Regions from separate parts of the Polaromonas aquatica genome, predicted to be linked through region 2. Evidence: predicted binding sites of a transcription regulator. Region 2 holds the regulator's gene; the other holds the start of a gene.
What was found. Region 2 encodes FNR, which switches genes on or off when oxygen is low (the NO sensors DNR and NnrR bind a similar motif). Its sites were predicted from a motif close to TTGATNNNNATCAA; they were not measured.
Positions count from the first base shown of each region.

Region 1: a site for FNR is predicted at 1,947-1,960, ahead of ACFQND_RS06915 (universal stress protein). Genes of this name have one in related genera too.

Region 1 is NZ_JBHSRS010000015.1:117,153-121,569, reverse strand. Features, by position in the region: gene ACFQND_RS06925 (hypothetical protein) at 383-754, shown strand; partial or broken gene ACFQND_RS06920 (zinc-dependent alcohol dehydrogenase) at 765-1,797, shown strand; gene ACFQND_RS06915 (universal stress protein) at 2,023-2,487, shown strand; gene ACFQND_RS06910 (universal stress protein) at 2,624-3,079, opposite strand; gene ACFQND_RS06905 (dienelactone hydrolase family protein) at 3,449-4,135, shown strand; gene ACFQND_RS06900 (phosphoribosyltransferase) at 4,132-4,417, shown strand, end outside.
Region 2 is NZ_JBHSRS010000013.1:16,809-21,225, forward strand. Features, by position in the region: gene ccoG (cytochrome c oxidase accessory protein CcoG) at 1-1,298, shown strand, start outside; gene ACFQND_RS04220 (FixH family protein) at 1,334-1,627, shown strand; gene ACFQND_RS04225 (hypothetical protein) at 1,614-1,874, shown strand; gene fnr (fumarate/nitrate reduction transcriptional regulator Fnr) at 1,868-2,587, opposite strand; gene hemN (oxygen-independent coproporphyrinogen III oxidase) at 2,782-4,164, shown strand; gene ACFQND_RS04240 (sulfite exporter TauE/SafE family protein) at 4,164-4,417, shown strand, end outside.

The DNA of each region.
Region 1 (4,417 bases), on a different contig from region 2:
GTTATTTGATCTTGCGCAAGCGACCACCATCGATATACCTCTAGCCTTGTACCTATCAGGCCGCTGGCAAGGAAGAAAAATGCCGCATACCACCATGAAGCTTCGATTCGCAGTCATCTTTTTTTCCGCTAGCCGTGGTGCTTGGTAACGCGGGCGCATCAATACGCGAAAGCACAGGCATTGAGCATATCGGCATGATGCGGGCGAAACCAGAACAGTTAGTGCACCATGGCGTAAGTGCCGCTGGGGAGAATGCCGGGATCAGTCGGGGTCAAGGCAAGCCAGACGGAATTTTCAGGGCTGAATTGCGGTGGCGCGCCGGAGAAAGCATGGCTCGCCTGGCCAGGACTGACGATGTTGTAAACGAACAAGTCAGCCCAAGATGAATCTACAACCCCTGGTAGATGCACCGGGTGAACGTGTCCGCACGCCCTTCTCGCTCGCCTTGTCAGACGGCAGCCTCTTTCGCAGCGGAGAAGGCAAACCGGCCTTCCACGTGGTCGTTCGTTCCGATGCCGCTTTTCTCCGCTGTGTGACACGTGAGCATATAGGCCTTATCAGCGCCTATTTCGATCAGGAAATCGACATAGTAGGCGATCTCGGTGCCGCTCTCGCTGAAGGAATGACTGCCGGCCTCGATCAGCATCTCAATGCGCTGAATCATGTGGAGAACGAACTGCACGAATTGCGTTTTTCCAATTGTAGTCGCGAGCATGCCAAGGCCAACGCATGCTCATTTCTACCCAATTTTTGAGGAGCCCGCCATGCGTATGATGAAAGCTGCCGTCGTCCATGCCTTTGGACAGCCCTTGCAGATCGAGGAAGTGCCGGTACCCGAGGTGCCGCCAGGCCAGGTGCTCGTCAAGGTGGTCGCCTCTGGCGTTTGCCACACCGACCTGCATGCCACCGAGGGCGACTGGCCGGTCAAGCCCGCTCTCCCCTTCATTCCTGGCCATGAAGGTGTCGGGCATGTTGCCGCCGTAGGCGCGGGTGTCAAATACGTCAAGGAAGGTGACCGTGTCGGCGTGCCCTGGCTGCATACGGCCTGCGGTTACTGTGAACACTGCCTCACTGGATGGGAAACACTGTGCGACGCACAACAGATGATCGGCTACACCGTCAACGGCGCCTATGCCGAGTATGTGCTGGCCGATCCAGGCTACGTCGGGCATCTGCCGGCCAACATCGGATTCACCGACATCGCCCCCAGTCCTGTGTGCAGACGTGACGGTCTACAAGGGGCTTAAGGTTCTGGACTGCAAACCCGGCGACTGGGTGGCAATCTCCGGAATCGGCGGGCTTGGGCATTTCGCCGTGCAGTACGCCAAGGCCATGGGTTTTCATGTCGTCGCCGTGGATATCGACGACAACAAGCTATAACTGGCGACCAGTCTGGGCGCCGACATGGTCATCAACGCAGTCCGGCAAGATCCGGCCAAGGAACTGCAACACACGTTGCGAGGTGCTCACGGCGTACTGGTGACAGCCGTCTCGCGCTCTGCCTTCTCGCAAGCGCTGGGCATGTTGCACAAACGCGGCACCATGTCGCTGGTAGGCCTGCCGCCAGGCGACTTCGCGATGCCGATCTTCGATGTGGTACTGAATGCGAAGACGGTACGCGGCTCAATCGTGGGCACGAGAAAAGACCTGCAGGAGGCGCTCGAGTTCGCTGGCGAAGGCAGGATTCGTACGGTACGCAGCGAAGACAGGCTGGACAACATCAATGCAGTTTTCGATCGAATTCGTCATGGTGACATCGAGGGGCGCGTTGTCATGCGAATCGCAGAAGACGCATGAACCAATTCAAGTGACATCTTGTGTCCTCAATCGGAATATCCAGACGTATTCATAGATGTGCTTGATCACCCGGCGTTGATTTTTTCAGGACTGAACACAAAAAGCAGCCCAAAAATTCACGACGCCGTCCATTTCAGCGCACCCATGGCTTGATACACCTCAACACGGCACCGTTTGGAACGGGCAATACTGTCAGCAGTGCAAGTTCAAACCGGAGTACCGATCATGTTCAAACGAATTCTGATTCCTGTGGATGGCAGCCAAACCTCGACCAAGGCGCTTGTCGCCGGTTTGCAGATGGCACGCGAAACCGGCGCCAGCGTGCGCCTGCTACATGCGGTAAATGAAATGGCCTATCTGGGCGGAATAGATCCTTATGGATACTACCCCGCCGACCTTGTCGGCATGATGCGTGAAGGTGGAGCCAAGATTTTGGCCGATGCCATGGCCGTAAGCCAATCGGCCGGCGTGGCGGCAAGCCAGGTGCTGTGCGACGATCCTGGTAAGCGTCTGGGCGAGGCAGTGGCCGAGGCAGCCAAGCTCTGGAATGCCGACCTGGTTGTTGTCGGCTCTCATGGCCGGCGGGGCATTGGGCGTGTGCTGTTGGGCAGCGGCGCAGAGCAGATATTGAGACTGGCACCTGTACCGGTTCTGGTCATCCGCGGTACGGCTTCAGACGATAGCGACTAGGGAATAAGCGAAGGTCTCCGTCCAGGTTCCACAGAACGGCATCATTTCACCCGTTACTGCGGCAATACGCAGTGTTGTTGCAAGAGGGAATTCCTTCACGGCGTATAGTGCTTCAGCCACATCAAGAGGACAGTTTTCATGATGTCGGGGTCTCCATTCGTACAAGCAATACCGGCACCGGACTGGAACGCACGACCAACTCAGCGTCGCTACCCATGGCCAAGCGGCTAAACCCGCGGCGACCGTGTGTGCCCATAACGATCAACCCACAACCGGCCTTGACCGCCTCATCGTTGATTACCTCGGCTATGCGTTTGTTCGTGGCTTCACGCAACAGTGTCTCGGCTGGCACGCCTGCCTTGGCCGCCGCGCCCTTCGCCTTGCCCAGCAGGTCCTCGCCATACTGACGAGAGCGCTCCAACATCTCCTGGTAGTTCACGACCGCGGACATTTCCACAAGCATCGCGAAATCGTTTACCACGTGCAGCAGATACAAGCTTGTTTTTTGGCCCGTCGCCAGCTTGATTGCTTCGTGCAGCCCCCGCTCTGCAGCAGGGCTGCCATCCAGTGGAACCAGAATTTTTTGATACATGATGGCATCTCCGGAGCCGGTCAAAAATAACGTCCGCAACCGACCCAACCTGCGGACATGCAGATTCTCCTGTCCATGCGGCCAGACGCATTTGAGAAATCGCAAACCAGCTTCACATACCTATCCTGCCAGCAACAACATAGCCGGGGTCTTGATTCAGATTTCCTTGATCCAGATCAGGCAGGAAATTCCGGCACTCGCTAACCTGAGTGGCTTGTCATTCAAGGAAGGCAGAAAAGGCAACTCCAGCTCGAGTCCCCATGTTCTGCAACGACTGGGAGGGAAACAAGCCCGCCCTGTACCAGACGCTGGAAATGCTGCGCGGGCGCGCCCAGCGGTAGGATTTCTCTGAAAGAGAGGAAATGCGGCATGAGCAATTCAGCTTACGAAGCTCCAGCGATAGAGTTGCGCATCCCCTCGCGGGATGCCGTGCTCTATGGCGACTTGTTGCTGCCCCCCACATTTGAAGCACTGGTGCTTTTTGCCCACGGAAGCGGCAGTGGGCGGCACAGCGCCCGCAACCGCCAGGTTGCCAGGCGTCTTCAGCATGCAAGTATCGCCACCCTGCTCCTTGACTTGCTGACAGCCGGGGAGGAACAAGCCGACCTGCAGACTGGTGAATACCGTTTCGATATCGAACGGTTAACTTTACGGCTGCAGGACGCCACGCTGTGGGCGGCAAGCCAGGCGCAGTTGCAGCATGCTGCGATGGGCTACTTTGGCGCCAGCACGGGAAGTGCGGCAGCCCTGATAGCGGCGGCGCGCCTGGGGAACGGCATATTGGCCGTTGTGTCGCGCGGTGGGCGGCCGGACCTTGCGGGAAACGCCGTGCTTGACGCCATCACCGCGCCTACCTTGCTGATTGTCGGTGGCGCCGATCACGGCGTGGTTGAAATCAACGAAGAAGCGCACCGGCGCCTGCGCTGCAAAAAAAGCCTGGCCATCGTACCCGGTGCCACCCACCTCTTCGGCGAAGCAGGCGCACTGGATCAGGTCGCGGAGTTGGCCGCAGCATGGTTCAGCACATACCTGACCAGATTGAAGCACGCGCCATGACCACCAGTCATGCCCCTTTTCGTGATCGCCATCACGCAGGCCGCGTACTCGCGGAACAGCTCGAAAGTCATCGCAATAAGGCGGGCCTATTGGTGCTGGCCCTGCCACGCGGCGGCGTGGCCGTAGGCTTTGAAGTTGCGCGAGCGCTCCGGGCTCCAATGGACATTTTTGTGGTGCGCAAACTCGGCCTCCCGGGAAATGAGGAATACGCTATAGGCGCCATAGCCAGTGGCGGCGTGTGCGTCATGAATTCACTGGCCAATGAGGTCATGGGGCCGGAAG
Region 2 (4,417 bases):
GGGCCACGCAACTGGTGTTTTACGGCTTGCCCTGGCTGACTATCAACGATCGGCAGGCCATGCTGTTTGATCTGGGGGCGCGCCGGTTTTATATCTTCAACCTGGTGCTTTACCCGCAGGACCTGATTTACCTGACAGGCCTGCTGGTTATCAGCGCGCTGTCGCTCTTCCTGTTCACGGCGGTGGCGGGCCGGCTTTGGTGTGGCTACGCCTGCCCACAAACGGTTTATACCGAAATTTTCATGTGGGTGGAGCGCAGGATTGAAGGTGACAGGATAGCCCGGATGCGCCTGGATAAGGGCCCCTGGAGTATTGCCAAAATTTTCCGCAAGACTGCCAAGCATGCGGTCTGGATAACGATTGGCTTGTGGACGGGCTTTACGTTTGTCGGTTATTTCACGCCGATTCGCGAGCTGCTGGGCGCGGTTGGAAGCTGGGCTCTGGGGCCGTGGGAATTGTTCTGGGTGCTTTTCTACGGCTTTGCGACTTATGGCAATGCCGGCTGGATGCGCGAGCAGGTGTGCAAATACATGTGCCCTTATGCCCGCTTCCAGAGCGCGATGTTTGACCGCGACACGCTGATCGTTACCTACGACGGCGCGCGGGGCGAGCACCGGGGCTCACGTCGGCGCAGCGAAGCACTGGCCCAGTACCGCGCCAAAGGTCTGGGAGACTGCATTGACTGCGGCCTGTGCGTGCAGGTTTGCCCCACGGGCATAGACATTCGTGATGGCCTGCAATATGAATGCATCAGCTGCTCGGCCTGCATCGACGTGTGCGACAGTGTCATGGAAAAAATGAACTACCCGCGCGGGCTGATCCGCTACAGCACACAGAACGGCATGGACCAGAAACTGTCCCGTTCCGCGATGTTTCGCCGGGTGCGGCGGCCCCGGGTTCTTGTGTACACGGCGGTGCTGGTGGCCATCGGTACGGGGATGCTGTGGGCCTTGCTGGTTCGGCCTTCGTTCAAGGTGGACGTGGTGCGCGACCGTGGCGCGATGGCCCGCCAGGTGGGCCAGGGTCAGATTGAAAATGTTTACGGCCTGCAGATCATGAATGCAACCGAGCATGATCAGCAGTATGTGCTCAAGGTGGAGGGGATGGCGGGAGCCCGGATTGTGTCCGACGCGCAGGTGGTGGTCGACGCCGCCGGTGCGCGCTGGGTTCCGGTGCGGGTGCAGGTGCCGCCCGATGCCGTGGCTGCGGGCTCTCATCCCATTACCTTTGTGATTTCGAAGCAGGGCGCTTCGCAGGATGAAGTCGTCGAAAAATCGGTTTTCCTGGTACCGCGTTAAGGTGTTTTCCTAATATCCTTGTGGAGGACTTTTTCATGAACCCCGCCAGTAGAGACAGTGCAAACATGCTGCATTCGCCTGAAGTCCGCCCATGGTGGAAAGAGCCCTATGTCTGGATGGTGATTGCCGGGCCGCTGTCGGCGGTGCTGGCCTGTATCGTCACTGCGTTCTACATCATGCAGGGGCCGGACGCCGTTGTATCAGAGGACTCTTACCGTGAGGGGCTTGAGATCAGCCGGGAGGTGAATGCGGCAAAACCGCTGATGCAGCCGGCCCAGACGGGCCGCAACCACAGCGCAACCGGGGGAAAAAGCAATGAAAAACCATGACCAGCCTGAAGCCCAGGGTCTCAAACGCTGGGGACTCATCATCTGGCCGGCCTTTTTGGCGGCCTGCCTGCTTGAAGTGCTGGTTTTTTCGATGATTGACCCTGGCGAGATTCATTGGCCAGGCCTTGAGCTGCAGGCAAGCCGCAAGGGCGTTTATACGGTGGCTTTTTTTATGTTTTGGTTTATCGCTGTGATCAGCAATGGCCTGGTGTTATGGCTTGCCGAGCCTGACGCCATCAATCAATGACACTGGGGCACATTGACAATGCGCTTTAGCGCATCGGCGTCCAGGATGTGGATGTTGCGCTGCTTTACCGCAATCACGCCATCATCGGCAAATTTTGAAAACGTGCGGCTCACGGTTTCGAGTTTCATGCCCAGGTAGCTGCCGATTTCCTCGCGTGTCATGCGCAACACCAGTTCGGATTTCGAAAAACCACGTGCCTGCAGGCGCTGCACCAGGTTGAGCAGGAAGGCGGCCAGCCGCTCTTCGGCCCGCATGCTCCCGAGCAGCAGCATCACGCCGTGGTCCCGCACGATTTCCCGGCTCATGATCTTGTGCACGTGGTGCTGGAGGGCATTGACCTCCCTTGAGATTTCCTCAATGCGGTCGAAGGGCATCACGCACACCTCGGCGTCTTCAAGCGCCACGGCATCGCAGGTGTGCTGCTCGTTGACGATGCCATCCAGGCCGATGATTTCACCGGCCATCTGAAAGCCGGTGACCTGGTCCCGTCCGTCTTCAGTCGTGATGCCGGTTTTGAAGAAGCCGCTGCGAATGGCATACAGCGAGGTGAATTTTTCCCCCGTGTGGAAAAGTGCCGCGCCGCGCTTGACGGTCCGCCGGGTTGCCACCAGTTCGTCAACACGGATCAGCTCCTGGGTGTTTAGGCCAACAGGCATGCACAGTTCGCGCAGATTACAACTCGAACAGGCTACTTTGATGGTTTCTTTGAGCATTTGGGGGCAGTGTGAACAGTCCGGTTGGTGTTTAGGTCGTTTTTCCGTGAAAGAGGCGGCATCCGTCGCGAACGCAACGAATCCATGATGTAGATCAGATTATGCCGATGTGGGACTGCGGAGGGTTTGATACAGGTCAAGGCGAGGGCTGATATTTGGCGGCACAGTGTGCATTCTTCCAAGGAAATCAGTTCATGAGTGTTGTTTCGCCCGACCTGCTGCGCAGATTTGACCTGAACGGGCCGCGTTATACCTCCTATCCGACAGCGGACCGCTTTGTCGAGGCCTTTGCTGCGGATGACTATGCACAGGCGCTGTCGCAACGCCATGGCGGCGCCGCAGCCATGGCGTTGCCGCTGTCCCTGTACGTCCACATTCCGTTTTGCGAGTCCCTGTGTTACTACTGCGCATGCAACAAGATCATCACCAGGCATCACGGCAAGGCCGATGAATACCTGCGTTACCTGGGCCGCGAAATCGATTTGCAAGTGGCCCATGCAGGTATTGGTCAGGTCGTGAGCCAGCTGCATCTGGGTGGAGGCACGCCGACTTTCCTGAACGACATGCAGCTCAGGGCATTGATGGCCCTGTTGCGCCGCAGTTTTTCATTTACCCCGGGTGGTGAGTATTCGATTGAAATTGATCCGCGAACCGTCGATGAGGCCCGGCTTGCAGTGCTGGCCGAACTGGGGTTCAACCGGCTGAGCTTTGGCGTGCAGGATTTTGATCCGGCCGTACAGCGGGCAGTGCACCGTGTCCAGCCAGCGGAGCAGGTGTTCGGCCTGGTTGACGCTGCCCGTTCGAAAGGTTTTGAGTCCATCAATGTTGACCTGATTTATGGCCTGCCCATGCAGACGCCGGAATCATTTGACCGGACACTTGAGCAAGTGACGGCATTGCGGCCTGACCGGGTTGCGCTTTATGCCTATGCGCACCTGCCGGAACGTTTCAAGCCGCAGCGCCGCATTGCAACGGCTGAATTGCCCGATGCCTCCGCCAAGATGGCCATGTTTTCCCGTTCACTGGCGGCGTTTGACGCTGCCGGCTATGTTTATGTGGGCATGGATCATTTCGCCTTGCCCGGCGATGCGCTGGCTGTTGCCAAACGGCAGGGCCGCTTGCACCGAAATTTCCAGGGCTACAGTACCCAGCCCGACTGCGACCTGATTGCGCTGGGCGTTTCCGCCATAGGCCGCGTTGGTGCCACCTACAGCCAGAATGCCAAGACGCTGGAAGAGTATTACGACCATCTCGATCAGGGGCGCCTGCCGGTTGTTCGCGGCCTGGCCCTGTCGCGCGATGATCTGCTCAGGCGCGCCGTCATCATGGCATTGATGTGCCAGGGGCAACTGCAGTTTGAGTCCATTGAGCTGGCTTACCTGGTTGATTTCCGGAGTTACTTTGCGGCAGAGATGGAGGCGCTCGCAGCGCTTGCCGATCAGGGACTGGTTCGTTTGAGTGATTCCGGTATCGAGGTAAGTGCCCAGGGCTGGTTTTTTGTGCGCGCTGTCGCCATGGTGTTTGACCGCTATTTGCAGGCTGACCGCAACCGCGCCAGGTTTTCGAAAATCATTTGATGTCTGCGACCCTTCTAGCCACGGCCTTGCTGATGGGGCTTGCCGGAGGGCCTCACTGCGTGGTGATGTGCGGTGCGGCTTGCGCGGGTATGGGACGTGCTGGCGGTGGGGCCAGCACACTGGCCATCTGGGGTTTTCAGGCGGGCAGGGTTGTGGGGTATTCCACCCTGGGCGGCCTGGCTGCTGCATCAATGCAGGGGCTGGGCTGGCTCAGCATTCATTCCGCGGCCCTCAGGCCCGTCTGGACGCTTTT